Regions from separate parts of the Microbacterium pasadenense genome, predicted to be linked through region 1. Evidence: predicted binding sites of a transcription regulator. Region 1 holds the regulator's gene; the other holds the start of a gene.
What was found. The regulator HrcA, encoded in region 1, represses chaperone genes, less so after heat shock. The targets are predictions, from matches to a motif close to TTNGCACTCGNNNNNNNCGAGTGCNAA.

Region 1 (14,664 bases):
CACGGGTACGGGATCGTCGTGCCGTAGCCCTGGCAGGTCGTGCAGGGCTGCGAGGTGACGACGTTGCCGAGAAGGCTCCGGACGGTGCGCTGGATCTGGCCCGATCCGTGACAGATGTCGCAGGTGACCGGCTGGGTGCCCGGCTGGCAGCACGAGCCCTGACACGTCTCGCACAGCACCGCGGTGTCGACCTCGATGTCGCGGTGCACACCGAAGACGACGTCGCCGAGGGTCAGGTCGACGCGCACGAGCGCGTCCTGGCCGCGCTCGCGGCGGGAGCGCGGGCGCCCGGCGCGGCCGCCGCCGCCGCCGCCGCCGAAGAACGTCTCGAAGATGTCGCTGAAGCCGCCGAAGCCAGCGCCACCGAAGCCGGCGGCGCTGTCGCCGCCCATGTCGTAGCGCTGGCGCTGCTCGGGGTCGCTCAGCACGTCGTACGCGTGCGTCACGAGCTTGAAGCGCTCGGACGCGTCCTCGCCCGGGTTCACATCCGGGTGCAGCTGGCGCGCCAGCCGTCGGTACGCCTTCTTGATCTCCTCGGGGCTCGCGTCGCGCGCGACACCGAGGACCTCGTAGTGGTCAGCCACATTCGCCTTTCCGGCCCGGAGGCCGATTCAGATCAGCGCGCCTTCTCGTCTTCCTCGAGCAGGCGGCTCAGATAGTGCGCGACGGCTCGGACCGACGCGAGGTTGCTGGGGTAGTCCATGCGGGTCGGGCCGAGCACCCCGAGACGCGCCCGGGACCCCACGACGTCGTAGTCGCCCGCGACGACCGACGCCTCCGCGAGACCGAAGGGCTCGTTCTCCCGCCCGATGCTGGTCGCGAGGCCGTGCTCGTCGGCCACCATCTCCCCCATCAGGCGCAGGAGCGTCACCTGCTCCTCGATCGCCTCCAGGAGCGGGTAGATGCTGCCGCGGAAGTCGGATTCCCGGCGCGCGAGGGTGGCGGACCCGGCCATGACGAGACGGTCGTGCCGGAAGTCCTCGAGCTCCTCGCCGAGAGTGCGCAGGATGATGCGGGTGTTGTCCTCGCGGCCGTCCGCGGGCTCCACGTCGAGCAGCCGGGTGATCGCTGCGGCGCCGTCGGCGACGCTCTTCCCCGTCAGCAGCGTCGCCATGGCGATCTTGAGCTGCGCCGTCTCGTCCGCCGACGGCTCCGACGCGAGGAAGGCCACGCGTTGCGAGACGCGACCGGTGTCGGTGACGACGATGACCACGGCGCGCGTGCCGCCGAGGTGGACGACCTCGACGTGGGAGACGTCGGCACGGGCGAACGACGGGTACTGCACGATGGCCACCTGGCCGGTGAGCCGGGTGAGCGTCCGCACGGTGCGGACGAGCAGGTCGTCGAGATCGCCGGTGTCCTCGAGGAACGCTCCGATCGCCGTCCGCTGCGCCGGGCTCAGCGGACGGAGCTCGGCGAGATGGTCGACGAAGACGCGGTAGCCCTTGTCGGTGGGCACGCGGCCCGACGAGGTGTGCGGGGCGACGATGAGATCCTCGTCCTCCAGCATCGCCATGTCGTTGCGGATCGTGGCGGCGGAGACGCCGAAGTGATGCCGGTCGACGATCGCCTTGCTGCCGACGGGCTCACGCGTGTCGACGTAGTCCTGCACGATCGCACGGAGGACCTGAAGACCGCGTTCCGAGACCATCACTCCTCCTCCTCGCTGGCACTCTCAATCGCCGAGTGCCAATTCTACCGCGTCGAACCGGCCGCCGCCGGATTTCACGCCGTCAGCGCGCGGACCACGGCATCGGCGAGCAGCCGTCCGCGGCGGGTCAGCACCACGTTCCCCGCGATGGCGGCGGCGCCGTCAACGAGACCGTCGGCGATCAGGGATGCCACCTGGCGCCGGCCCGCCTCGGTGGCCTCGGACACCGGGACCCCGTCGACGATGCGCGAGCGCAGCAGGATGTCCTCGAGGCGTCGCGCCTCGGGCTCGGGACGCTCGCGACCCGCCGCCGGGGACTGCCCGAGCGCCATCCGCTGCGCGTACGCCGCCGGGTGCTTGACGTTCCACCAGCGGAGGCCGCCGATGTGGCTGTGGGCGCCGGGGCCGTATCCCCACCAGTCCTGACTGCGCCAGTACGACATGTTGTGACGCGAGCGCTGATCGCGTCCCGTCGCCCAGTTCGACACCTCGTACCAGCCGTAGCCGGCGCCGGCGAGGAGTTCGTCGGCCAGTTCGTACATGTCCGCCTGGAGGTCGTCGTCCGGGGCCGGGACCTCCCCGCGCCGGATCTGACGCTCGAGCTTCGTCCCCTCCTCGACGATGAGGGCGTACGCCGAGACGTGGTCGGGGGCGAGGGCGATCGCCGTCTCCAGCGACGTGCGCCAGTCGTCGAGGCTCTCTCCGGGCGCGCCGTAGATCAGGTCGAGGCTCACCGCGAGCCCCGCGCGTCGCGCCGCCGTGACGGCGGTCCCGATGTTGGCGGGGTCGTGCGTGCGGTCGAGCGCGGCGAGCACGTGCGGGACGGACGACTGCATGCCGATCGACAGCCGGGTGACGCCCGCGCCGGCGAGGGTCGCGGCGACGGCATCCGTCATCGTGTCCGGGTTGGCTTCGACCGTCACTTCGGCGCCGTCGGCGAGCCCGAAGGCGCTGCGGACGCCGTCGAGCATGCGCGCGAGGTCGCCGGGCGGCAGCAGCGTGGGCGTGCCGCCGCCGAAGAAGACGGTCGCGGCGGGGCGGAGCGCGCCGCGATCAGCGAGCACGCGCTGCGACAGCGCGATCTCGCGCAGCACCTCGTCGGCGTAGGCGTCCTGACGTGCGCCCCGCAGCTCGGTGGCGGTGTACGTGTTGAAGTCGCAGTACCCGCACCGCACACGGCAGAACGGGACGTGGAGATAGACGCCGAAATCGGCGGCGCGGTCGAGCGCCAGTCCGTCCGGCAGGGCGCCGTCGGGCGGGGCGGGGTCGCCGAGGGGAAGGGCCGATCCCATCAGGATCCGGTCGCGTACAGCGGCGAGATCGCCCGCAGGTAGCCCTGGAAGAGCTCGCGGCGGCGGCGCTTCACGAGCCGGCGGATCACACGGTACAGCGACCCGGTCGGCCGGTCGAACGCGCGGACGGTGAACCAGACCTCGTCGTTGTCGCGCCATTCCAGCAGGAAGGACTCCTCACCGCTGACGACCGAGCCGCCGACGGTGCCGAGGGAGAACCCGACCCGGCGCGGCTCGTCGATGACGGAGATGACCCGAAGCTCGGCGTCGGCGCGGCATCCGCCGACGCGGCCGCGCAGATGGACAGTCGCACCCGGGCTGACGTAGGGCGTGCCGTCGGCGTCGAAGCGCTGCTCCTGATCGAGGCGACTCGGCTGCACCGGGGTGCCCTCGGCGTCGAAGGCGACGCCGGTGTACATGGGGCCGGATGCCGGGTGCACGTCGCGCACCGTCAGCCCGGCGCCGCGCTGCGCGCCCCACGAGAGCAGCTGGTCGGCGGACGCCGTGAAGCGCGCCTCACCGCTGCCGATGCGCCACGACGCCTCGGCGGGGATGCTGCCCTGCGGCGGGTACCCCATGAGGTCCGCTGCCTGCGTCGCCCCGACGGCGGCGTAATCGACCGTTCCGGCCTGGAAACTCCCGCGGCGCATGACACCTGCCTTTCTGTCGACCCGGGCTACTTCTTGTCCTTGCCCTCGACATCGCCCGAGAGCGCCGCGATGAACGCCTCCTGGGGGACCTCGACGCGGCCGACCATCTTCATGCGCTTCTTGCCCTCCTTCTGCTTCTCGAGGAGCTTGCGCTTGCGGGTGATGTCACCGCCGTAGCACTTCGCGAGGACGTCCTTGCGGATGGCGCGGATGTTCTCGCGGGCGATGATGCGGGCGCCGATCGCCGCCTGGATGGGGACCTCGAACTGCTGGCGCGGGATGAGCTTGCGGAGCCGCTCGGTCATCAGCGTGCCGTACGCGTACGCCTTCTCGCGGTGGACGATCGAGCTGAACGCGTCGACCTTCTCACCCTGCAGCAGGATGTCGACCTTGACGAGATCGGCCGTCTGCGATCCGGCGGGCTCGTAGTCGAGACTCGCGTAGCCCTGCGTCTTCGACTTCAGGTGGTCGAAGAAGTCGAAGACGATCTCGCCGAGCGGCATGTTGTAGCGCAGCTCGACGCGATCCTCGCTGAGGTAGTCCATGCCGAGCAGGGTGCCCCGCCGGGTCTGGCAGAGCTCCATGACGGTGCCGACGTAGTCCTTGGGTAGCAGGATGCCGACCTTGACGACGGGCTCGGAGACCTCGTCGACGCGACCGTCGGGGTACTCGCTCGGGTTCGTGACGGTCACGATCTCGCCGGTGTCGGTCTTGACCTCGTATGTCACCGACGGCGCCGTCGTGATGAGGTCGAGGTCGAACTCGCGGGCGAGTCGCTCGGTGATGATCTCGAGGTGGAGGAGCCCGAGGAAGCCGCACCGGAACCCGAACCCGAGCGCGACGGAGGTCTCGGGCTCGTACTGCAGGGAGGCATCCGACAGCTTCAGCTTGTCGAGCGCCTCACGCAGGATGGCGTAGTCGCTGCCGTCGATCGGGTACACGCCCGAGAAGACCATGGGCTTCGGGTCGGTGTACCCGGGGAGCGCTTCGGTCGCGGGCTTCCGGTGGTTCGTGATGGTGTCGCCGACCTTCGACTGACGGACGTCCTTCACACCGGTGATCAGGTAGCCCACCTCGCCGACGCCGAGACCCTTCGTGGGGACGGGTTCGGGGCTCGACACGCCGATCTCGAGGAGCTCATGGGTCGCCCGCGTCGACATCATCTGGATCCGCTCGCGCGGCTCGAGCTTGCCGTCGATCATGCGGACGTACGTGACCACGCCGCGGTACGCGTCGTAGACGGAGTCGAAGATCATGGCTCGAGCGGGCGCGTCCGCGTCGCCGCCGGGCGCCGGGATGCGTTCGACGATCCTGTCGAGCAGCTCCTCCACGCCCATGCCGGTCTTCCCCGACACGCGCAGCACGTCCTCGGGCGATCCGCCGATGAGGTTCGCCAGCTCGGCGGCGTACTTGTCGGGGTCGGCCGCAGGCAGGTCGATCTTGTTGAGCACGGGGATGATCTGGAGGTCGTTCTCGAGCGCCAGGTAGAGGTTCGCGAGGGTCTGCGCCTCGATCCCCTGTGCGGCGTCGACCAGCAGGATCGCGCCTTCGCACGCCGCGAGCGAGCGGCTGACCTCGTACGTGAAGTCGACGTGACCGGGGGTGTCGATCATGTTGAGCGCGAACGTGCCGTCCGCGGTGGCCCACGGCATCCGGACGGCCTGCGACTTGATCGTGATGCCGCGCTCGCGCTCGATGTCCATGCGGTCGAGGTACTGGGCGCGCATGTCGCGGTCGGAGACGACGCCGGTGATCTGCAGCATGCGATCGGCCAGGGTGGACTTGCCGTGGTCGATGTGGGCGATGATGCAGAAATTGCGGATCTGCGCGGGCGGCGTGGCCGCGGGCTGCAGAGGCGTGAGAGCGCGGGGTGACATGACCCCTGGAGTCTACCGGCGTCGGGGAGAGCGTCCCCGCCGTGTCGCGAACCGCACGGTAGCCGGTCCGGCGCCGACACGCCAGGTTTCGGCGTCGTGAGAAAGAGTTAACCGAATGCGCACTTGTGGGGCGTCGCGACGCCCCGAATGCTCAAGGTGGCGGTCGGATCCTGCGCGGATGACCCAACGTGCCCGAACCGCCTCGGGAGAACACCACAGTGATGCAACCACGCCCCCCGGCCCCTCGCACGCGGCACCGCCTCTCCGGCACCTGCGCCGCCGTCACCGCGGCCACGCTCGCCGCCACCGGACTCGTCTTCGCGCCCGCCGCCGCGAGCGCCGCCGTCGATCCCGCCTGGCCCCTCGTGATCTCCGAGGTGTACGGCGGCGGCGGGAACAACGGCGCTGCCTTCAACCGGGACTTCATCGAAGTCGCGAACACGGGTGACGAGACGCTCGATCTCAGCGGCTACAGCGTCCAGTACGCGTCCGCGACGGGCGGATCGTGGCAGGTCACCCCGATCGGCGACCTCGACCTCCCCGCCGGCGAGCATCTCCTCGTCGGCCAGGCCGCCGGGGCCAACACCGCCCTTCCCGGTTTCGAGGCCGACGTCGAGGGCACGATCGCGATGAGCGGATCGGGCGCCAAGGTCGCGCTCGTGAAGACGGAATCGGCGATCTCGGGCACCGCGGGCATCGCGGAACTGCCCGACGTGGTCGACCTCGTCGGCTGGGGCAGCACGGCGAACGCCTTCGCCGGCAGCGCGCCGGCTCCCGGCACCGGCAACAGCACGAGCGTCGCCCGTGACGCGGAGAACACGAATACCGCGGACAACGCGGCGGACTTCACCGCCGGCACGCCGACCCCGACAGGCCTCGGCACCGACGGTGAGCCCGAGCCCGAGCCCGAGCCCGAGCCCGAGCCGACGACGGTGACGATCGCGGAGATCCAGGGGACCGGGGACGCCTCCCCGCTCGTCGGCACCACCGTCACCACGACCGGCGTCGTGACGGCCCGGTACCCGACCGGCGGCCTCGACGGCTACGTCATCCAGACCGCGGGAACCGGGGGCGAGCTGGATCTCCGCGACCACGCGGCATCCGACGCCGTGTTCGTCTACGCCCCCCGCGGCGCCGTCGACGACGTCGCTCAGGGCGACACGGTGACCGTGACCGGCGTCGTGTCGGAGTGGAACGGCCTGACGCAGGTCACCGTCGCCCCCGGCGCCGCCGAGGTCGTGACGGCCGACACCGCTCCCTCGCCCGCTCCGCTCGCCTGGCCGACGTCGGCAGCCGCGCGCGAGACGCTGGAATCGATGCTCATCGCCCCCGCAGGGGACTTCACCGTCACCAACACCTACGACACCAACCGCTACGGCGAGGTGGGCCTCGCGAGCGGGACCTCCCCGCTGCGACAGCCCACCGACGTCGCGCGTCCCGGTTCGGACGACGCGAAGGCCGTCGCAGCCGACAACGCGGCCCGCGGCGTCGTCCTCGACGACGGGACCTCGACCGACTTCACCTCCGCCGCCCACAGCTCCCGCGTGCCCGCCTACGTGTCGCTGAGCGAGCCGATCATCGTCGGCGCAGGCGTCGAGTTCACCGAGCCCCTCATCGTCGACTACCGCAACGACACGTGGAAGCTGAATCCCACGTCGCCGCTGACCGCCGACGGCTCGGGCGCGGACAGCGTGACGTTCGAGAACACCCGCACGGCGGCTCCCGAAGCCGTCGGCGGCGACCTGTCGATCGCGTCCTTCAACGTCCTCAACTACTTCACGACCCTCGGAGCCGACAGCGCCTCCTGCACCGCCTACACCGACCGCTTCGGCGACGGGGTCACGGTCCGCGGCGGCTGCGACCAGCGCGGCGCATGGGATTCCGAGGACCTCGCGCGGCAGCAGGCGAAGCTCGTCGACGCCATCACCTCCGTCGACGCCGCCGTGGTCGGCCTGATGGAGATCGAGAACTCCGCGGCACTCGGCGAGACGCCCGACGAGGCGACCTCGACGCTCGTGGCGGCCCTGAACGCGGCGGCCGGCGAGGACACGTGGGCCTTCGTCCCGTCGTCGGCGGACCTGCCGCCGGCATCCGAGCAGGACGTGATCACGAACGCGATCATCTACCAGCCCGCCCTCGCCTCGCCCGTGGGCGCTGCGCGCGCGCTCGGCGACCAGAGCGGCGACGGCGAGGCCTTCGGCAACGCCCGCGAGCCGATCGCCCAGGTGTTCGAGCCCGCCGGCGGCGGCGCGGAGCTCCTGTTCGCCGTCAACCACTTCAAGTCGAAGGGCTCCGCCGGCCCGTGGCCCGGCGACGCCGACACCGGCGACGGTCAGGGCGCGGCGAACGAGTCGCGCGTGCGTCAGGCGACCGCCCTGCGCGACTGGATCACCGGGATCCAGGGCGATGTGGACGCCGTCGCCCTCGTCGGCGACTTCAACTCCTACGGTCAGGAGGATCCCCTGCAGGTGCTGTACGAGGCGGGCTACGCGGACGCGGAGCACGCGCTGGACGTCGACACGTCCTCGTACAGCTTCGACGGGCTGTCGGGCTCGCTCGACCACGTCCTCCTCAACGACGCCGCCCTCGCGCGGGCGACCGGCGCGGACATCTGGAACATCAACTCCGGTGAATCGATCGCCCTGGAGTACAGCCGGTTCCGCTCCCACGGCGCCGAGTTCTTCTCGGCCGACCCGTACCGTTCGAGCGACCACGACCCCGTGATCGTGGGCCTGCAGGCGGACGCCGCTCCGGTGGAGCTGACCCTGCTGGGCATCAACGACTTCCACGGGCGCATCGACGGCAGCACCACCGCGTTCGCCGGCACCGTCGAGCAGCTGCGGGACGCGGCATCCGGTCCCGTCCTGTTCGTCTCGTCGGGCGACAACATCGGCGCATCGCTGTTCGCGTCGTCGGTCGCTCAGGACCAGCCCACGATCGACGTGCTGAACGCGCTCGGGCTGCAGGCGAGCGCCGTCGGCAACCACGAGTTCGACCGCGGCTTCGCCGACCTCGACGGGCGGGTGTCCGACGAGTTCGACGCGCCGCAGCTCGGGGCGAACGTGTACCTCGAGGGGACGCGGACGCCCGCGCTCGACGAGTACGCGCTGCTCGAGGCGGACGGGCTCACCGTCGGCCTGATCGGCGCCGTCACCGAGGAGACGCCGTCGCTGGTCACCCCGAGCGGCATCGTGGACATCGAGTTCGGCGACGCCGTCGAGGCGGTCAACCGCGTCGCGGCCCAGCTGAGCGACGGCGACGCCGCCAACGGCGAGGCCGACGTGCTGGTCGCGCTGTACCACGAGGGCGCGGGAGCCGGCACGCCGGACGGGGCGACCCTCGAGGACGAGGTCGCCGCCGGCGGTCCGTTCGCGTCCATCGTCGAGGACACCGCCGCCGAGGTGGATGCGATCTTCACCGGTCACACGCACAAGCAGTACGCCTGGTCGGCATCGATCCCCGGCACCGACCGCACCCGCCCCATCGTGCAGACCGGCTCGTACGGCGCGAACATCGGCGAGATCACGCTGACGATCGATCCTGCGACCGGCGAGGTCTCCTCGCACGCGGAGCGGAACGTGGCTCGCACGACGACGCCGGCGGCGGACCTCGTCGCCGAGTACCCCCGCGTGGCGGAGGTCGACCGCATCGTCACGGCCGCCCTGGCCAACGCCGCCGCGATCGGCAACACGGCCGTTGGCGAGATCACCGACGACATCACGACCGCCTACTCCGGCGGTTCGTACGTCGACGGGGTCTACGCCGGAGGTGCGCGGGACAACCGCGCAGCGGAATCCACTCTCGGGAACACGGTCGCCAACATGCTGCGCGACAGCCTCGCCGAACTGCCCGACGGCGCGGTCATCGGCGTGACGAACCCGGGCGGTCTGCGTGCCGACCTGTTCGACACGCAGGCGGAGTTCGGCGCGAGCGCCGTTCCCGGTCTCGCCGACGGCACGCTCTCGGTCAGCCAGGCCAACGCGGTGCTGCCGTTCAACAACACGCTGGCGCTCGTCACGCTGACCGGTGAGCAGGTCATCACGATGCTCGAGCAGCAGTGGCAGCGCGACGCGGACGGCAACGTGCCGCAGCGGCCGTACCTGCAGCTGGGTCTGTCGGACAACGTGGCCTACACCTACGACCCGCAGCTGCCCGAGGGCGAGCGCATCACGTCGGTCACGGTCGACGGCGCGGCGATCGACCTAGAGGGAAGCTACCGGATCGGGACGTTCTCGTTCCTCGCCGCGGGCGGCGACAACTTCCGCGTCTTCACCGAGGGCACCGGATACGTCGACACCGGCCTCGTGGACTACGAGGCGTGGGTCGACTACATCGCGGAGAACTCGCCGATCGCCCCGTCGTTCGCGAAGCACGGCGTGCAGGTCTCGGGTGTCCCCGAGTCGGTGCCGGCGGGAGAGACGGTGGCCTTCGACGTCGCCGGGCTCGACCTCACGAGCCTCGGCGCACCGGCCAACACGGAGCTGACGGTCAGCCTCGGCGAGACCGCGCTCGGGACCGTCCCGGTCACGTCGGGCGCGGCATCCGTCAGCGTCACGCTGCCCGCGGGCACGGCGGCGGGCACGGCGACGCTGACCCTGACGGCCGCCCCGAGCGGCACCGTCGTCCGGGTCCCGATCACCGTCGCCGAGACCGCCGAGCCGGCGGCGTCGACCAGGACGCGCCTCATCGCCCTCCCGCCGGTGCACATCAACCGGTTCCTGCCGGCGACGCTCATCGCGCACGTGACGCAGGAGGGCGGCCGTCCGGACGGTGTCGTGGAGTTCCGCGAGGGATCGACCGTGGTCGCCTCGGCCGAGGTGCGGCGGGGCATCGCCACCGCCACCCTCGGACGGCTCTCCCGCGGAACGCACGCGTACACGGCCACCTTCGTCCCGAGCGACCCTGCGGTCGCGGCCGGGTCGGACAGCCGTGCCGTCACGGTGCGCGTGCTGTTCTGATCCGCTCCCCGGAGCGGGGCGGGCCGTCGGCTCGCCCCGCTCCGGTGCACGGCGGGCCGGACCTTCGTAGGCTGATCCGGTGAGACCTCAGGTGGTGTTCGCCCACGGCATCCGCACGTCGGCGACGATGTGGCGCGCGCAGATCGAGCACCTCGACGCGCTGGGCATCGATTCGACCGCGGTCGACCTGCCGGGGCACGGCAGACGCATGGACGAGACCTTCACCCTGGAGGGCGCGTTCGAGACGATCGATCGCGCCGTGACGGATGCCGCGACGCGCGGCCCCGTGCTCCTCGTCGCGCATTCGATGGGCGGACTGGTGTCGATCGAGTACGTGGGGCGCGAGACGAAGCCGCCCGTGGACGCGTTCATCGCCGCGGGGTGCACCTCGATCCCCCGCGGCGTCGGCCTCCGCCTGTACCGCGCCCTCTCGCGCGGTTTCGACCGGCTCCCGCGCCGTGGCCAGTGGCTCACCGACCTGGTCCTCGACCGCACCCTGCCGCCTGAGACCCGCGCCGACTTCGGTGCCGGCGGCTACGCCTACGACGCCCAGGACGTCGCCCTGCGGAGTCTCTCGGTGCTCGACCTAATGGCGGCGCTCCGGCGGATCGACGTGCCCACGTGGTTCGTGAACGGGCAGTGGGATCAGCTTCGCCTGAACGAGCGGCTGTTCACCTCGCTCGTCCCGCACGCCCAGCTGATCGTCGTGCCCCGGACGTCGCACCTCATCACGGCGATGCGTCCGCGCGTGTTCAACGCGGTGATCGATGTCGCCCTGTCGACGATGGCCGAGCGGGGCTCCGCTTCGGAATGATCCCGCGGACCTGATAGAATCGGTTTTTGGCTTGCGTGTGGGCACCTCCCTCACACGACCGCCGTGCGACAGCCCTCTTCTGTCTCCCGGCACATCCATCTGATAACTCCGAACGAAAGATACGTCGACGTGGCGAACATCAAGTCGCAGATCAAGCGCAACAAGACCAACGAGAAGGCGCGCGAGCGCAACAAGGCCGTCAAGAGCGAGCTGAAGACGGTTGTCCGTCAGACCCGCGAGGCCATCACGGCCGGCGACAAGGCCGCTGCCGAGAAGGCGCTGCTGAAGGCGACCAAGAAGCTCGACAAGGCCGTCAGCAAGGGCGTCATCCACGAGAACCAGGCGGCGAACCGCAAGTCCTCGATCGCCAAGCAGGTCGCCGCTCTCTGAGCCGCATCTCTTCTCAAGGCCCGTCCCGTTCGCGGGGCGGGCCTTCGTCGTCGGTGGGGGAACCGCGCGGCCGGGGGCGCGGGCCGACGCGGCGGGTCAGGCGCCGTACGGCGCGCGCGTCGCGATGATCGTGACGAGTCGCTCCACCGCGAACACGGGGTCGCGCGAGGCGCCCTTGACCTCGGCGTCGGCCCGGGCGGCCGCCTGGATCGCGAGGCCGAGGGAGGACTCCGTCCAGCCGGCGAGGTCGCGGCGGGCGCGGTCGACCTGCCAGTCCTTCATCCCGATGCGGGAGGCGAGCGCGGATGCCGGCTCGCGACTGCCGGCCACGCGCGCCATCGTGCGCAGCTTGGACGCGATGGCCGCGACCATCGGAACCGGGTCGGCCCCCGAGGCGAGCGCGTGGCGGAGCGCGATCAGCGCATCGCCGTACCGGCCGGCGATGGCGGTGTCGGCGACGACGAACGCCGTGGTCTCGACACGACCGCCGTAGTAGCGGGTGACGACCTGCTCGCCGATGTCGCCGTCGACGTCCGAGATGAGCTGCTGGCAGGCGGCGGCGAGTTCGGTCAGGTCGTCGGAGAACGCGGAGACGAGCGCCCGGAGCGCGGCCGGTGCGATGCGCCGCTTCGCGGCCTGGAACTCGCCGGCGGCGAAGTCGAACCGGTCGGAGTCGCGCTTGACGGCGGGGCACGCGATCTCGATGCCGCCGCCGGCACCCGAGCGGATCGCGTCGAGGAGCTTCTTGCCGCGCACGCTGGACCCGGTGTGGCGCAGCACGATTGTGGCACCGTCCTGCGGGTGCGCCAGGTAGGCGATCGCCTCGCTGAGGAACGCGTCCGAGCACTTCTCGACACCCGACACGCGGACCAGGCGCGGCTCGCCGAACAGCGACGGCGAGGCGACGCCCAACAGGGTCCCGGGTGCGTAGTCGTCGGCACGCACATCGGTGACTTCGAGGCTCGGGTCCTCGGCGCGGAGGAAGTCGCGGATGCCGGCGGTCGCCCGCTCGGCGCAGATCTCCTCGGGGCCGGAGACGAGCACGACCGGCGCGGGCTGCGGGGCGCGCCACGAGACCTGCGGGATCTTCGACGCGGTCTTCGCGCCCGACCGAGCGGCGGGGCGACGGGGGCTCGGCGTCATCCCCCCAGCCTACCGAGTGCCGCCGACAGCCGCCGGCGCCCGCCCTCCCGCGAGCGCCACAGCTGCAGGCGTCCGTCGTCGTCCTGCCAGAGCGCCACGTCCCCCGACCGATCGGTGCGGGCGACGACCGCGCCGACGTCGGCCAGCACGTCGAGGATCTCGTCCCGCGGGTGGCCGAAGGTGTTCTCCCCCACCGTGACGAGCGCGAGCCGCGGGTCGAGACGCTCGTACAGTGCCGGGTCCTGGTCGGCGCTGCCGTGGTGCGCGACCTTCACGACCGCGTACGGGCGGGCGAGCACGCCGGATGCCGCCAGCGACCGCTGGGCCTGCGCGGAGAGATCCCCGAGGAACAGCGCATCGGGCACGCGGCATCCGGTGACGTCGACGATGACGCTCGCATCGTTGCCCGGCGGGTAGACGACGTCCCGTGGCTTCGGCCAGAGCGAGGACCAGCGGCAGGCGCCGAGGGCGCCGCTCGTGCCCGCGGTCGCGAGCTCCGTCCGTGCGCCGGCCGCCGCGAAGCGCGCGACGAGGCCCGCGTCGTCGGGCCCGGCGGGCGGCCCGTGCAGCAGCAGCCCGGTGCGCCCGATGACGGCGTCGACTCCGCCCCGGTGGTCGAGGTCGAAGTGCGTCAGGACCAGCACGTCGATCCGGGCCACGGCGAAGCGGTCGAGACAGGCATAGAGCGGCGCCGGATCCGGCCCGGTGTCGACGAGCATCGTGCGGCCGCCGTCGCGGACGAGCAGGGCGTCGCCCTGGCCGACCTCGCAGGCCGCGATCGTCCAGCCCGCGGGGATCCGGGCGCGATCGACGAGGGACCGGACGGGTCCGGCGGCGAGCAGGACGGCGCCCACGGAGACGAGCCCGACGAGGGCGAACCACCTCAGCCGCCCGGCGCGCGCGGTCAGCAGGATCCCGACCGCACCGCCGGTGAGCGCCAGCGCGACGAGGCCCGGCAGGCCGTCGAGCCAGCCGAGCGCGGCGACCGGCAGCTGCGCCGCGACGCCCGCCGTGCCGGCGACCCATGCCGCGGGCACCCATGCGAGGGCGGCGAGCCCGTGTGCCAGGACCGGGACGGGCAGGGCGAGGCAGGCCAGCAGGCCGATCACCGTCGCGGCCGGAGCGGCGGGCCCGGCGACCATGTTCGCCACGACCCCGTAGACGGGCACGGTGGGCTCGATGAGGATGAGGAGCGGCCCGCAGGCCAGTTGCGCCGCGAGCGGGACTGCGACCGCCAGGGCGAGGGGCGGCGGCAGCCAGCGCGAGAGCCCGTCGGCCAGGGGGCCCGCGAACAGCAGCAGCGACGCCGTCGCGACCGCCGACAGCGCGAACCCCAGCGAGGAGGCGAGCCACGGGTCGGCTACCAGGAGCAGGCAGACGGATGCGCTCAGCACCGACACGCCGGCGCCGATGCGCCCGAGCAGGACGCCGAGCATCGCGACAGCGGCCATCGTCGCTGCGCGCACGACGCTCGGCTCCGGCGAGACGAGGATGACGAACGCGACGAGCGTCGTCAGCGCGACCGCGACGCGGATGCCGCGCCGTGCGCCGCACAGCGCCGCCGCCCCGAACGCGATCCCGACCACGACGGCGCAGTTCGCCCCGGACACGGCGGTCAGGTGCGACAGCGACGCTGCCTTCATCTGCGCATCGAGGTCCGCGTCGACCGCCGAGGTGTCGCCCACCGCGAGGCCCGGGACGAGGCCCGCCCCGGGCTGCGGCAGTCCGTCGACGGCGGCGATGAGTCCGGTCCGCAGGGCGGCCGCCACGGCCAGGACGCCCGTCGGCGGCGACCGGACCTCGATCCTCGTCGCCTGGACGACGAGGACGGCACGGTCGCCGGCATCCGCCCGGAACGCGGTCGCCGTGAGCCGGATCCGCGCACCGAG
Region 2 (14,664 bases), on a different contig from region 1:
CGCTGAGAAGCGTGAAGCGGTCGAGCGCAACGCCCAGCTGGCGAAGGCCCGCAAGCGCATCTCGCTCGAGGACTTCACCCGTGCTCTCGAAGAGGGCAAGGTCGAGTCGCTCAACCTCATCATCAAGGGTGACGTCTCCGGTGCCGTCGAGGCGCTGGAGGAGTCGCTCCTCAAGATCGAGGTCGACGAGTCCGTGCAGCTGCGGATCATCCACCGCGGCGTCGGCGCGATCACCGAGTCGGACATCAACCTGGCGACGATCGACAACGCGATCGTCATCGGCTTCAACGTCCGCCCCGACGCGAAGGCGCGGGAGCGTGCCTCCCGCGAGGGCGTGGACGTCCGGTTCTACTCGGTCATCTACAACGCGATCGACGACGTGGAGCAGTCGCTCACGGGCATGCTGAAGCCGGAGTACGAAGAGGTCCAGTCGGGCGTCGCGGAGATCCGCGAGGTCTTCCGGTCCTCCAAGTTCGGCAACATCGCCGGTGTCATCGTCCGCTCGGGCACCATCACGCGAAACGCCAAGGCGCGGGTCATCCGCGACGGCGTCGTGCTGGCCGACGGCCTGGCCATCGAGTCGCTGCGTCGCTTCAAGGACGACGTCACCGAGGTGCGGACGGACTTCGAGGCCGGTATCGGTCTCGGCAAGTTCAATGACATCCAGGTGGGCGACGAGATCGAGACGACGGAGATGGTGGAGAAGCCGCGCGGCTGATCCTCGTCTGTCGCTCGGCGATGGATGCCATCGGGATGACGGGCCCTCCGGCCCCGACCACCCGGTGGCATCCATCGCCTCGCAGTTCGCGGTCCGCCGATGCGCGGGCCTGAGAAGGAGAAACACACATGGCTGGTGAACGTCAGGCACGACTGGCCGACCGCATCCGCGTTCTGATCGCGGAGCGTCTCGAGAAGGGGCTGCGCGACCCGCGCCTCGGTTTCGTGACCATCACGGACGTCCGCGTCACGGGCGACCTGCAGCACGCATCGGTGTTCTACACCGTCTACGGCGACGACACCGCGCGGACCGACACGGCCGCCGCGCTGTCGGCCGCCACGGGGATGCTGCGGAGCGAGGTCGGGCGCAAGCTCGGCGTGCGGTTGACCCCGACGCTCGAGTTCATCCTCGACGGGCTGCCCGAGAACGCCGGTCACATCGAGGAGCTGCTGCGCGAGGCCCGGGAGCGTGACGCCGCCGTGGCGAGCATCGCCGCATCCGGCACCTTCGCCGGCGACGAGGACCCCTACGTCAAGGCGAAGGACGCCGACGACGACGCCGAGGACGCCCGCGGCGTCTGACGGGCGGACTCCTCCGGCGGCGCTCAGCGCGGCAGGTGGAGGGTCGGACTCGTCACCTCGACGAGTCCGTCGGTGATCAGCGAGTCGATGGCACGGCTGCGCTGCAGCGCGTCGGGCCAGTCCGCGAGGACCTCGTCGACCGGCGCCGCATGGTCGGCGGCGGCGCGCAGGACCCGCAGGACCGCGCCGCGCGCCTGCCGGTCGCTGCCCTCGTAGCGCGCCTGCCTGCGCCGCTCGTCCCCGGTGTCGGGGTATCCGGCGGCGCGCCACGCGCACCGGGAGGCGAGCGGGCAGGCGTCGCAGCGCGGCGTGCGCGCGACGCACACGAGCGCCCCGAGCTCCATCGCCGCGGCGTTGACGACGGCGGCATCCGTGTCGTCCGCCGGAAGGAGAGCCGCCATGGCGGCGAGGTCCGTCCTCGCGGGCGGCCCCGGCTGCGAGCGTCCGGCGACCGCACGCGCGAGGACCCGGCGGGTGTTGGTGTCGACGACCGGATGCCGGTCCCCGTACGCGAACACGGCGACGGCGCGCGCGGTGTAGTCGCCGATGCCGGTGAGCGCGAGGAGGGCGTCGACGTCCCGGGGGACGACGCCGTCGTGGCGGTCCCGGATCTCGGTCGCGGCGCGGTGCAGCCAGAGGGCACGGCGCGGGTACCCGAGGTTCGCCCACAGTCGCACGGCGTCCGCCGGCGGTGAGGCGGCGAGGTCGGCCGGTGCCGGCCAGCGCGCGAGCCACTCCTCGAGCCGCGGGATCACCCGGGCGACGGGCGTCTGCTGCAGCATGAACTCGCTGACGAGGATGCCCCAGGCCCCGAACCCGGCCGCGCGCCACGGCAGGTCCCTCGCGTTCGATCGGTACCACGCGATCAGCGGCGCAGCGAGGTCGGACACCGGCCCAGCCTATGTCGTGGGCGGCGCCGCCTAAGCTGGAGGCCATGCATCAGACGCCGAACCCGAGCGGCATCCTGCTCGTGGACAAGCCCGGCGGCGTCACCAGCCACGACATCGTGGCCCGCGCCCGCCGCGCGCTGAACACCCGCAAGATCGGTCACGCCGGCACCCTCGACCCGATGGCCACCGGACTGCTCGTCCTCGGTGTGGGCCCGTCCACCCGCCTGCTCACCTATCTCGTCGGCCTCGACAAGACGTACGAGGCCACCATGCGCCTCGGCGTCGCCACCGACTCGGACGATGCCGACGGCGCGGTGACCGGCGAGACGGATGCCGCGTCCGTTCCGGACGACGCGATCCGCACCGCCGTCGCGGCGCTCACCGGCCCCCTCTCGCAGGTCCCCAGCACCGTCTCGGCCATCAAGGTCGGCGGCCGCCGTGCGTACGACCTGGCGCGCGCGGGGGAGCAGGTGGAGCTCAAGGCCCGTGACGTGACCGTCTCGCGGTTCGACGTCCTCAGGGTCCGACGCGGCGACGGCGTCATCGACGTCGACGTCGTCGTGGACTGCTCGAGCGGCACCTACATCCGCGCGCTGGCCCGCGACGTGGGCGAGCGACTCGGCGTCGGCGGCCACCTCACCGCTCTCCGCCGCACCCGCATCGGGCCGTTCCCGGTCGCCGACGCCGTCGCGGAGATCACCGCCGAGGCCCCGCTGCGCGCGGGCGCGGCGGTCGCGGCATCCGTCCTGGGCTCCTTCCCGGTCACCGCCGACGAGGCGCGCGACCTGCGTCACGGCAAGCGCCTCATCGGGGCCGCGGACCGGCTGGCGGCCGAGACCCCCGCCGCGATCGACCCGGACGGCGAGCTCGTCGGAATCGTCGGCCGCCGCGGCGCCGACGTCAAGAGCATCATGAACATGCCGGAGGAGCAGCCGTGATCCTGTGGTTCACCGTGCTCCAGCTCGTCGTCGCCTGTGCGTCCGGCCTCCTGTGCGTCCTCCTCGGGCTCGTCGGACGGCGCCCCAGCGATCTGTCGGTCGGCACGCAGGCGCTCATCCTGCTGCTGCTGATCGCGCAGGTCGTGATCGCGATCGTGTCGCCGCTGGCGGGCAACCCGCCGAGCGGCGACCTGCTGGAGTACTGGGTCTACCTGATCTCCGCCGTGCTGATCCCGCCCGCGGCCGTCGCCTGGGCGCTGATCGAGCGCGGCCGCTGGAGTACCGTCATCATGGGGGTCGCCGCGTTCGCCATCGCGATCATGGTGTGGCGCATGCACGTCATCTGGACGGTCCAGCTCGCCTGAGCCGCCCGCGCGGGGGCGCGATCCGCCGATGCCCGCCACGAACGTAGAATCGAAGCGCCATGTCTGAGGTCACTTCGCCGTCCGCGACCACCCCGAGCGCGTCCGCGCCGACCCCGCCGGCTGTGCGCCGCATGACGGGCATCGGCCGCGTGCTCGTGGTGTTCTACGCCATCATGGCGCTCGGCGCGACCGGCCGCTCCTTCGTCCAGATCGTCCGGGAGTTCGACGAGGCGCCCCTCGCGTACTCCCTGTCCGCCGGCGCCGCGGTCGTCTACATCGTCGCGACGCTCGCCCTGATCTTCAGCGCGTCGGACACCTGGTACCGCATCGCGTGGACGGCGATCTCCTTCGAGCTGGTGGGCGTCCTCGTGGTGGGGACCCTGTCGCTCACCCATCCCGAGCTCTTCGACCACCCGACGGTCTGGTCGGGCTTCGGCATCGGGTACGTGTTCATCCCGGTGATCCTGCCGTGCCTCGGCCTCTGGTGGCTCCTGACGCACCGCACGGCGAGAGCCGTCCCCGCACCGGCAGGTCCGCGTCCGTGAAGGTGTTCTTCGACCCCGCCGAGATCCCTGCCGGCTTCGGTCCGAGTGTCGTCGCGATCGGGAAGTTCGACGGCGTCCACTCGGGCCACCGCGCCGTCATCGACCGCGCCCGCGTGGCCGCGACCGATGCCGCGGCCCGCGTCGTCGCCGTCACCTTCGACCGCAACCCGCTCAGCCTCCTCCGCCCCGACGTCTGTCCCGAGAACCTCGTGAGCGTGGATCAGAAGATCGCGCTGCTCGCGGACGCCGGCGTGGACGCCACCCTCGTCCTCCGCTTCGACGAGGCGCTCGCCTCGCTGTCGCCGACGGAGTTCGTCGAGCACGTCCTCGTCGAGGCCCTGGCCGCGGTGAGCGTGCTCGTCGGCGACGACTTCCGCTTTGGTCGTGGCGGCGCGGGGACGCCCGCGGTGCTGGCCGACCTGGGGGAGAAGCTCGGGTTCTCGGTCGACGTCGTCTCCGACGTCCGCGGCGGCGGCCGCCGCGTCTCGTCGACGTGGGTGCGCGAGCTGCTCACCGCCGGCGACGTCGAGGGAGCCGCCCGCCTGCTGGGGCGCCCGCACGCCCTCCGCGCCGAGGTCGTCCACGGGCTCAAGCGCGGTCGTGAGCTCGGCTACCCGACGGCGAACCTCGCGGTCGACGCCGAGGGCTTCGTTCCCGCCGACGGTGTCTACGCCGGCTGGCTCGTCGACGAGGGGACGGATGCCGGCAGCCTCGCGGCCGCGACGCGCTATCCCGCCGCCATCTCGATCGGCACTAACCCGACCTTCGACGACGTGCCGGTGCGACAGGTCGAGGCGTACGTGCTCGACGAGACGACCCTCGACCTCTACGGCCACACCGTGCAGGTGCAGCTCACCCACCGCATCCGCGGGATGGTGAGGTTCGAAGGGATCGAGGCGCTCATCACGACGATGGGCGGCGATGTCGCCGCGGTCCGCGCCGCGCTCCTGCCGGGCAGCTGACCGGGTCCGCCCCCGCATCCCGTCGCCGGAACGACGGAGCGCCCGCAGCCGTGGCCGCGGGCGCTCCGTCCGTGCGAGGAGAGCTCAGTACGAGCCGGAGTCGACGTCGCCGGTGGCCTGACCGCCGGCATCCACGCGACGGGCCTCGCCGAGGATCACGGCGCTGCCGCTCGTGCCGAGGCGCGTGGCGCCGGCATCGAGCATGGCGAGGGCGTCGGCGTAGCTGCGGACCCCGCCCGACGCCTTCACCTGGACGCCCTCGCCCACGGTGCGGCGCATGAGCTCGACGTGGGCGACGGTGGCGCCGCCGCCGGCGAAGCCGGTGGACGTCTTCACGAAGTCCGCCCCACCCGCCTCGGTCAGCCGGCTGCCGCGCTCGATCTGCTCGTCGTCGAGCAGCGCGGTCTCCAGGATGACCTTGACGATGTGACCGGATGCCGCCTCCACGACGGCCCGGATGTCGTCGACCACGACGTCGTCGAAGCCCGAGCGCAGAGCGCCGATGTTGACGACCATGTCGACCTCGGCGGCGCCGTCGGCGAGGGCCTGACGCGTCTCGGCGACCTTCGCCGCGGTGGAGGTGGTGCCGTGCGGGAACCCGATGACGGTGCCCACCTTCACGCCGGTGCCTGCCAGGCGCGAGACGGCGTGGGGGATGTCGCTGGGACGCACGCAGACGCTGAACACACCCCACTCGGCGGCGATGTCGAGTTCGGCGTCGACGTCGGCGCGGGTGAGCTCCGGCTTCAGGATCGCGTGGTCGATGGTGGCGGCGAGGTCGCGTTCGGTGGGCATGATCCCAGGGTACTTTCCCGAAGCGGCGGGCGCCGCCGGAGCCGCCGCGCACACCCCGGGACGGCGTGCGCGGATCCCGGCGTCGTCACCCGGGCGTCGGGGCGTCGCCACGCCGGCTGACCCGCTAGACTGAAGGCCAAGGGTCCGTCCCGTCGCCGCGAGCTCGCCGAAGCGAGTGCCCGCAGCCGGAACGATCCGGGTAACACCCCTCACCGTGGCGCATCGTCGCGGTCCATATGCCCCGTCGTTCGCGGCCGGGCCCGCCGGGTTCTCCCGGTGTCACGCTCAGGAGGAGCATGCCGACCACGGCATCCACCGCCCCGAAGTCGTCCTCGAGACGCCGCAAGGGCTCGTCGTCGCGCCGCGACGACGACGCACCACTCATCCCGATCCTCGCCCGCAAGGTGCGCGAGATCGAGGCCAAGTCGCAGCGCGGAAAGCTCGGCCCGACCAACCGGGTCAAGTTCCAGGTGATCGCGTTCCTCGTCCGCGAGGAGCGCGCCCGCGTCAAGGCGGACACCGAGGTGGCCGACGCCGCCCGCGCCGAGCTGCTGAAGCGCCTCGACGGCGTCGCGACGATCCTCGCCAAGACGGCGGCGCGCGACACCTCGCTGATCCAGCTGCTCGAGGTCGACCAGGCGACGTCGCCCGTCGCCCGGCGCATGCGTCGCGACTGGCTGCTCGAGTCGGGTGCGGACCTGCCCGAGGACGAGCTCATCATCACCGACGTGAAGCCCGTGCAGACCCCCGTGGTCCCCGCGGCCGTCGCCGACCGCCAGGTCATCCCGGCGCAGATCGACGCGCGACGCGAGGCGAACCCGTTCCTCGCTCCCGACCTGTCCCCGCGCGACCCCGCGTCCACACCGCGCCGCCGCCTCGACGGCTGGGAGCTCATGGGCCCGCTGTACAAGGCCTTCGAGACCGGCGCCGGCGGCGGAGCGGCCTCGATGGAGCTTCCCGAGGTCCCCGAGTTCGACCGTCTCTCGCCCAAGGGCCTCGAGATCATGGTGCACCAGTCGCGCTTCCTCGAAGCCGTCCGCACCGGTCACCGCAGCTTCCTGCTCGCCGACGAGCCGGGTCTGGGCAAGACCGCGCAGTCGGTGCTCGCGGCATCCGTCGCCGACGCCTACCCGCTGCTGGTCGTCGTCCCGAACGTGGTCAAGATGAACTGGGCGCGCGAGGTCGAGCGGTGGACGCCGCAGCGACGTGCGACGGTCATCCAGGGCGACGGCGAGACGATGGACGCGTTCGCGGACGTCTTCATCGTCAACTACGAGATCCTCGACCGCCACCTGGCGTGGCTCGGCTCGATCGGGTTGAAGGGCATGGTCGTCGACGAGGCCCACTTCATCAAGAACCTCACCTCGCAGCGGTCCCAGAACGTGCTCGCCCTCGCGGCGCGCATCCGCGAGCAGGTGCGCGATCCGCTCCTGATGGCGCTCACCGGCACCCCGCTGATCAACGACGTCGAGGACTTCGACGCGATCTGGCGCTTCCTCGGCTGGACGAACGGCGAGAAGCCGGGCCCCGAGCTCATGGAGCGACTCGACGCGACCGGCTACACCCCGGCCGACAAGGCGTTCTATCCCGAGGCGCGCGACGCGGTCATCTCGATGGGCATCGTGCGGCGCAAGAAGAAGGACGTCGCCGCCGACCTGCCCGACAAGCTCATCGCCGACCTCCCGGTCGAGCTGGACGACGAGTTCGGCCGCTCGATCCGCGCCGCCGAGCGCGAACTGGGCGAGCGTCTGGCAGCGAAGTACCGTCGCATCATCGAAGCGCGCGGCGACCGGGTCGTCACCGGCGAGGCCGACGCCGACATCGTGCGCCTCGTCGCCCACGGCGAGCTCGAAGAGGCGAAAGCCGCCGGCACCGGGTCGGAGAACGTCTTCACGATGGTCCGGCGCATCGGCCAGGCCAAGGCGCACCTCGCGGCGGACTACGCCGTGCAGCTGCAGCGCTCCGTCGGCAAGGTGGTCTTCTTCGCGAAGCACATCGACGTCATGGATGCCGCGGAGGCGCACTTCGCCGCGGCGGGCCTTCGCACCGTGTCGATCCGCGGCGATCAGACCACGCCCGTGCGCCAGGAGGCGATCGACGCCTTCAACGGCGACCCGGACGTGGCGATCGCGGTCTGCTCGCTGACCGCCGCCGGGGTGGGCCTGAACCTGCAGGCGGCCTCCAACGTGGTGCTCGCGGAGCTCAGCTGGACGGCGGCCGAGCAGACTCAGGCGATCGACCGGGTGCACCGCATCGGGCAGGACGAGCCGGTCACGGCGTGGCGGATCATCGCCGCGCACACGATCGACACGAAGATCGCCGAACTCATCGACAGCAAGCAGGGGCTCGCCCAGCGTGCCCTCGACGGCGATGCGGTCGACCCGACCTCGAGCGACTCGGTGCAGCTCTCGGCTCTGATGCACCTGCTCCGGCAGGCGCTCGGCGCGGCCTGACGCCCGCCGCCGCGGGCGGTCGCGGCTGCGGGCCGCGCCGCTCGCGCCTGCTGGCAGGTGACCGGATCCGGCGATAGTGTCGGGGGAGGCAGCGTCGCCGTCAGCTACTCCCGAACCACAAAAGGATCTCCCATGAAGATCGGCATCCTCACGAGCGGCGGCGACTGCCCCGGACTCAACGCGGTCATCCGCGGCGTCGTCCTCAAGGGCTCGACGGCGTACGACATCGAATTCGTCGGCATCCGGGACGGATGGCGCGGCGTCGTCGACGGCGACTTCTTCCCGCTGACCCGCCACGAGGTCAAGGGTCTCTCGAAGGTCGGCGGGACGATCCTCGGCACCAGTCGCACCAACCCCTACGAGGGGCCGCGCGGCGGCGCCGACAACATCGCCAAGACGCTCTACGGCCACCGCATCGACGGGATCATCGCGATCGGCGGTGAGGGGACGCTCGCCGCGGCGAACCGCCTGCACAAGGACGGCATCAACGTCCTGGGCGTGCCGAAGACGATCGACAACGACCTCCGTGCCACCGACTACTCGTTCGGGTTCGACACGGCCGTGAACATCGCGAGCGAGGCGATGGACCGCCTGCGCACCACCGGCGACTCGCACCAGCGCTGCATGGTCGCCGAGGTGATGGGCCGCCATGTCGGCTGGATCGCGCTCCACTCCGGCATCGCCGCGGGCGCCCACGTCATCTGCATCCCCGAGGTGCCGATGTCGATCGACGAAGTCACCGAGCAGGTCACGAAGGCCCACGACCGCGGCCGCGCGCCCCTCGTCGTCGTGTCGGAGGGCTTCAAGCTCACCGGTATGGACGAGGCGTACAGCGACAAGGGCATGGACGCCTTCAACCGTCCGCGGCTCGGCGGGATCAGTGAGATCCTCGCGCCCGAGATCGAGCGCATCACCGGCATCGAGACCCGTGCCACGGTCCTCGGTCACATCCAGCGCGGCGGGTCGCCGTCCGGATTCGACCGCGTCCTCGCGACGCGCCTCGGCCTGCACGCGGCGGACGCCGTCGTCGAGGGCGCCTGGGGTCAGATGGTCTCGCTCAAGGGCACCGACATCGTCCGCGTCGCCTTCGAGGAGGCGCTCGGCGAGCTCAACTCCGTCCCGCTGTACCGCTACGAAGAAGCCGCCGCGCTCTTTGGCTGAGAGATCCGACGCCGCCGGCGCCCGTCCGGCACCCCCGCTCTGGCTCGCGCTGGTCGGCGCCGTGCTGGTGGGGATGCTGACGGCCGTGCAGGCGCGCATCAACGGCCAGCTCGGGCTGCGGCTCGATCATCCGATGGCCGCGGCGGCGATCTCGTTCGGCAGCGGTCTCGTGATCGTGACCACGGCTGCGCTCATCGTGCCGTCCGGCCGGCGCGGATTCGCCGCGCTCGGACGGGGAGTGCGCGAACGCACGATCCCCTGGTGGATGCTGATCGGCGGCGCCGCGGGCGCCTTGACCGTGGCGACGCAGAGCCTCGCGGTCGGCATCATCGGCGTCTCGCTGTTCACCGTCGGCCTCGTGGCCGGTCAGACGGTCGGCGGGCTGGTGATCGACCGCGTCGGGTACGGCCCGGGCGGCGTGGTCCCCGTGACCGTGCCGCGCGTGGTGGGCGGCGTCCTCGCACTCGTCGCCGTCGGCGTCATGCTGACGGTCGGCGAGGGGGTCGGCGACGTGCCGGTGTGGATGCTGGTGCTCCCGCTGCTCGTGGGCGTCGGGCTGTCGTGGCAGCAGGCGACCAACGGGCGGCTGCGGCAGCGCGTCGGCACGCCGCTCACGGCGACGTTCGTGAACTTCATCGTGGGCTCGGTCATGCTCGTGACCGCGGCCATTGTGGTGGCCGCCGTGAGCGGGCCGCCGCGCCCGCTGCCGCCGGAGCCGTGGCTCTACCTCGGCGGAGCGCTCGGCGTCGTCTACATCGTCATGTCGGCGGCCCTGGTCGCGCAGACCGGCGTTCTCCTGTTCGGCCTCGCCGCGGTGTCGGGACAGCTCGTGGCGTCCCTCGCCGTCGACGCGGTCTGGCCGGCACCGGCGAGCCCCGGCCTCGCCGTCGAAACCGTCACCGTGGCGATCGCCCTGTGCTCGGTGTTCGTGGCGGGGTTCTGGCGGACCCGCCGGTGAGGCTCAGTCGTCCTTCGGGGTGAACGACAGCGACAGCGAGTTCATGCAGTACCGGTCGCCGGTGGGCGTGCCGAAGCCGTCGGGGAACACGTGTCCCAGGTGCGAGTCGCAGGCGGCGCAGCGCACCTCGGTGCGCACCATGCCGTGGCTGTTGTCCTCGATCAGCGTGACCGCTTCGGGGCGGACCGACTCGTAGAAGCTCGGCCAGCCGCAGTGCGAGTCGAACTTGGTGCCGCTCTGGAACAGCTCGGCGCCGCACGCCGCACAGGTGTAGAGGCCGGCGCGGCTCTCGTCGAGCAGCTCGCCGGTCCAGGCGCGCTCGGTTCCCGCTTCACGCAGGACGGCGTACTGCTCGGGGGTGAGCTCGGCACGCCACTGCTCTTCTGTCTTCTCCACGCGATTGCTCATAATGAGATCCCTTCCGCTCGTCCTATTCAACCGGACGACCCGCCCTGCTGTTCCCTTATGTGACGGCATCCGGAAGCTAGCGTGGGGGAGTGCCCCTTTCTGACCGCGACCGCGCTCTGCTCGACTTCGAGAGCCGCTGGAACGCTCATTCGGGGGCGAAGGAGGAAGCGGTCCGCTCCGAGCTCGAGCTGACACCCGCGCGCTACTACCAGCTGCTCGGCCGTCTCGTGGACACGGCGGATGCCGTCGCCTACGACCCCGTGCTGGTGCACCGGCTGCGCCGGCTCCGCGACGAGCAGGAGCGTGCCCGCCGGGGCCGCGCTCAGGTCGCCGCGGTCCGCGCCGGGTAGCATTCCAGGGTGTCGACCCCGTCTTCCCCGCAGGAAACCTCCGACCCGATGGATGCTTCCGACCCCCACGGTCCGTCCGCTCCGAAAGCCGATGCGCTTCCCCAGGACCGCTTCGACGACCTCCCGGCGGAGCCGCGGCGCGTCGGCGCACACCGGGCGGAGAACCCGCGCCTGCGGTTCGGAGGCGTGCTGCTGTGGTCGGCGATCGCGACCGTCGTCATCATCCTGGTGGGCGTCTTCGGCACGATGCTGGCCACGGGTCGGCTGAGCTTCGCGCCCGCACCGGCCGCGTCTCAGAGCGCCGGCCCGGTCGCGCCCGAGGTCGACACGTCCTATCCCGTCCTCGTCCTCAACGCGACGGCGCAGGAGGGCCTCGGCGGCGAGATTCGCGACCTCATCGTCGACGCCGGGTGGTCCGGCGGCGACGTCCAGGACGACAACGCCAACACGGACGACTTCCCGACCACGACGGTGTACTACCAGAGCGCAGCGGACGAGGCGGCCGCACGCGGACTCGCCGACGTCATCGGCGGCGCGGAGGTCTCGCTGGACGACACGTATCAGGTCGTCAACGACCCCGGGACGCCCTCCGCCGACGGCACCGTCGGGCTGCAGCTGGTCGTCATCGTGGGCCTCGACCACCGCACCGAGTGAGGCGTCCGGCGACGCCGCGGACGACGGCGTCGAGGCTGTGTTTCGCGGGTGTGAACTCTTCGCGGCGTGGATGTCAAAAGGTGCCGGATCGGCGGTCCCGCTCCGACGCGGCTGGATAGCCTGGCGACGGTCCCCGCTCCGGGGATCATGCAGCACGCAGAAATGACGGAGACGCACAGATGACACAGGGGACCGTCAAGTGGTTCAACGCCGAGAAGGGCTTCGGCTTCATCACCCAGGTCGATGGTGAGGACGTGTTCGTGCACTACTCGAACATCGACATGGACGGCTTCCGCGTCCTCGAAGAGGGACAGCGGGTCGAGTTCACCATGGGATCGGGCCAGAAGGGACCTCAGGCCGAGTCCGTCCGCGTCGTCTGAGTCGCCGCGGCTTATCCTTCCCGAGTGACCCCTCCGCTTTCCCCCGTGCGGCGCGCCCGACGCCTCGCACTCCCGCTCCTCCTGGCGGCGTCCCTGCTGGTGTCGTGCACACCGCAGCCGGAGGCCACCTCGACGCCCACGCCGACGCCGACACGCAGCGTCTCGACGTTCACGCCGGCACCGTCCCCGCCGCCGACGACGGCCGTGGCGCCGCTGCGGGGGACGGACATGCCGATCACGGCGGCGAGCCGCCCCGCCCTGTCGGCGAAGATCGACAACCAGGTCGATGCCCGCCCGCAGTGGGGCCTCGACCGCACGGACATCGTCTTCGAGGAGCTCGTCGAGGGCGGGCTCACCCGATACGTCGCCGTGTGGCACTCGGACCTGCCCGCCGTGGTGGGCCCGGTCCGCAGCATCCGTCCCATGGACCCCGACATCGTGTCGCCGCTCGGCGGGATCATCGCCTACTCGGGCGGGCAGGGCCGGTTCGTCCGGATGATGAAGGACACCGGCCTGCACAACGCCATCCACGGCGGCGCGGACGACCGGTTCATGTTCCGCACCGGCGAGCGCGCGGCGCCCCACAACGTCATCCTCCGCGCGCCCGAAATCGTGGAGGAGTACGCGGCGCTCGACGCGCCGGCAGCGCAGTTCCGATACTCGCCGGGAGGGTGGGCGCCGCTGTTCGGTGAGAAGTCCAGCGGCATCGACATCGACTTCTCACAGGTGTCCGCCCGCAGCTGGCGATGGGACGGCACGGCGAAGGCCTACGAGCGCTCGCAGGCCGGGCAGCCGGATCGGGTCGACGGCGGCGAGCGGATCACCGCGACCAACGTCGTCGCGCTCGAGGTGTCCATCGACGGCCGGTACGGGGACATCCCCAAGACGGTCCTCGTCGGCTCGGGGACCGGCTGGGTGTCGACGGGCGGGTCCGCGATGAAGATCAGGTGGACGAAGGAGAAGCAGGACAGCCGGATCGTGCTCCTCAACGACGCCGGCTCCGAGGTGCGACTCGCGCCAGGGAACACCTGGGTCGAGCTGGTCCCGAAGGCGGGCTCGATCTCCGTCCGGTGACGGCCGCCGGTCGCATCCGCAGCAGGCGGAGTTCCGCTGCGGGCGTGATCCGCCCCGGCCGGGCGGCTTGCACTCCCCATGGTCGAGTGCCAGAATGATTTAGCACTCACTCATCCTGAGTGCTAAAGACTGAACGTCACGTCCGGGAGGGACGACACACTTATGGCAAAGATCATCGCTTTCGACGAGGAGGCCCGCCGCGGCCTCGAGCGCGGCCTCAACACGCTGGCCGACGCCGTCAAGGTGACGCTCGGCCCCCGTGGCCGCAACGTCGTGCTCGAGAAGAAGTGGGGAGCCCCCACGATCACGAACGACGGCGTGTCGATCGCCAAGGAGATCGAGCTCGAAGACCCGTTCGAGAAGATCGGCGCGGAGCTCGTCAAGGAGGTCGCGAAGAAGACCGACGACGTCGCCGGTGACGGCACGACGACGGCCACCGTCCTCGCTCAGGCGCTCGTGCGCGAAGGTCTGCGCAACGTCGCAGCCGGCGCCGACCCCATCTCGCTCAAGAAGGGCATCGAGAAGGCCGTCAAGGCTCTCTCGGCCGAGCTCCTCTCCGGTGCGAAGGAGATTGAGACCAAGGAGGAGATCGCCGCGACCGCGTCCATCTCCGCTGCCGACGCCGAGATCGGCGCCCTGATCGCCGAGGCCATCGACAAGGTGGGCAAGGAGGGCGTCGTCACCGTCGAGGAGTCGAACACGTTCGGCACCGAACTCGAGCTCACCGAGGGCATGCGCTTCGACAAGGGCTACATCAACCCCTACTTCGTCACCGACGCCGAGCGTCAGGAAGCGGTCTTCGAGGACCCCTACATCCTGATCGCGAACCAGAAGATCTCGAACATCAAGGACCTTCTGCCCATCGTCGACAAGGTGATCCAGGAGGGCAAGGAGCTCCTCATCATCGCCGAGGACGTCGAGGGCGAGGCTCTCGCGACGCTCGTGCTCAACAAGATCCGCGGCATCTTCAAGTCGGCTGCCGTCAAGGCGCCCGGCTTCGGCGACCGTCGCAAGGCGCAGCTGCAGGACATCGCGATCCTCACCGGCGGCCAGGTCATCACCGAAGAGGTGGGCCTCAAGCTCGAGAACGCGACGACCGACCTGCTCGGCCGTGCCCGCAAGGTCATCATCACCAAGGACGAGACCACCATCGTCGAGGGTGCCGGTGACGCTGCGCAGATCGAGGGTCGCGTGACCCAGATCCGCCGCGAGATCGACAACACCGACAGCGACTACGACCGCGAGAAGCTCCAGGAGCGCCTCGCCAAGCTCGCCGGCGGCGTCGCCGTCATCAAGGCGGGTGCCGCGACCGAGGTCGAGCTCAAGGAGCGCAAGCACCGCATCGAGGACGCCGTCCGCAACGCGAAGGCAGCCGTCGAAGAGGGCATCGTCCCCGGTGGTGGCGTCGCGCTGATCCAGGCCGGCGAGAAGG

Region 2: groL (chaperonin GroEL) is a predicted target of HrcA. The motif match lies at 13,332-13,358, and genes of this name have one in related genera.

The regions. Positions count from the first base shown of each region.
Region 1 covers NZ_JBFOKN010000002.1:684,705-699,368, forward strand. The annotation lists gene dnaJ (molecular chaperone DnaJ) at 1-584, opposite strand, end outside; gene hrcA (heat-inducible transcriptional repressor HrcA) at 617-1,651, opposite strand; gene hemW (radical SAM family heme chaperone HemW) at 1,726-2,943, opposite strand; gene AB3M83_RS09490 (DUF1990 domain-containing protein) at 2,943-3,593, opposite strand; gene lepA (translation elongation factor 4) at 3,620-5,470, opposite strand; gene AB3M83_RS09500 (ExeM/NucH family extracellular endonuclease) at 5,692-10,428, shown strand; gene AB3M83_RS09505 (alpha/beta fold hydrolase) at 10,508-11,242, shown strand; gene rpsT (30S ribosomal protein S20) at 11,372-11,632, shown strand; gene holA (DNA polymerase III subunit delta) at 11,729-12,775, opposite strand; gene AB3M83_RS09520 (ComEC/Rec2 family competence protein) at 12,772-14,664, opposite strand, start outside.
Region 2 covers NZ_JBFOKN010000003.1:275,532-290,195, forward strand. The annotation lists gene infB (translation initiation factor IF-2) at 1-718, shown strand, start outside; gene rbfA (30S ribosome-binding factor RbfA) at 847-1,299, shown strand; gene AB3M83_RS11875 (HhH-GPD family protein) at 1,323-2,189, opposite strand; gene truB (tRNA pseudouridine(55) synthase TruB) at 2,234-3,127, shown strand; gene AB3M83_RS11885 (hypothetical protein) at 3,124-3,492, shown strand; gene AB3M83_RS11890 (hypothetical protein) at 3,624-4,037, shown strand; gene AB3M83_RS11895 (bifunctional riboflavin kinase/FAD synthetase) at 4,034-4,999, shown strand; gene deoC (deoxyribose-phosphate aldolase) at 5,084-5,794, opposite strand; gene AB3M83_RS11905 (DEAD/DEAH box helicase) at 6,091-8,247, shown strand; gene AB3M83_RS11910 (6-phosphofructokinase) at 8,380-9,408, shown strand; gene AB3M83_RS11915 (DMT family transporter) at 9,401-10,366, shown strand; gene msrB (peptide-methionine (R)-S-oxide reductase MsrB) at 10,370-10,774, opposite strand; gene AB3M83_RS11925 (DUF3263 domain-containing protein) at 10,864-11,124, shown strand; gene AB3M83_RS11930 (LytR C-terminal domain-containing protein) at 11,173-11,778, shown strand; gene AB3M83_RS11935 (cold-shock protein) at 11,958-12,158, shown strand; gene AB3M83_RS11940 (DUF3048 domain-containing protein) at 12,183-13,232, shown strand; gene groL (chaperonin GroEL) at 13,395-14,664, shown strand, end outside.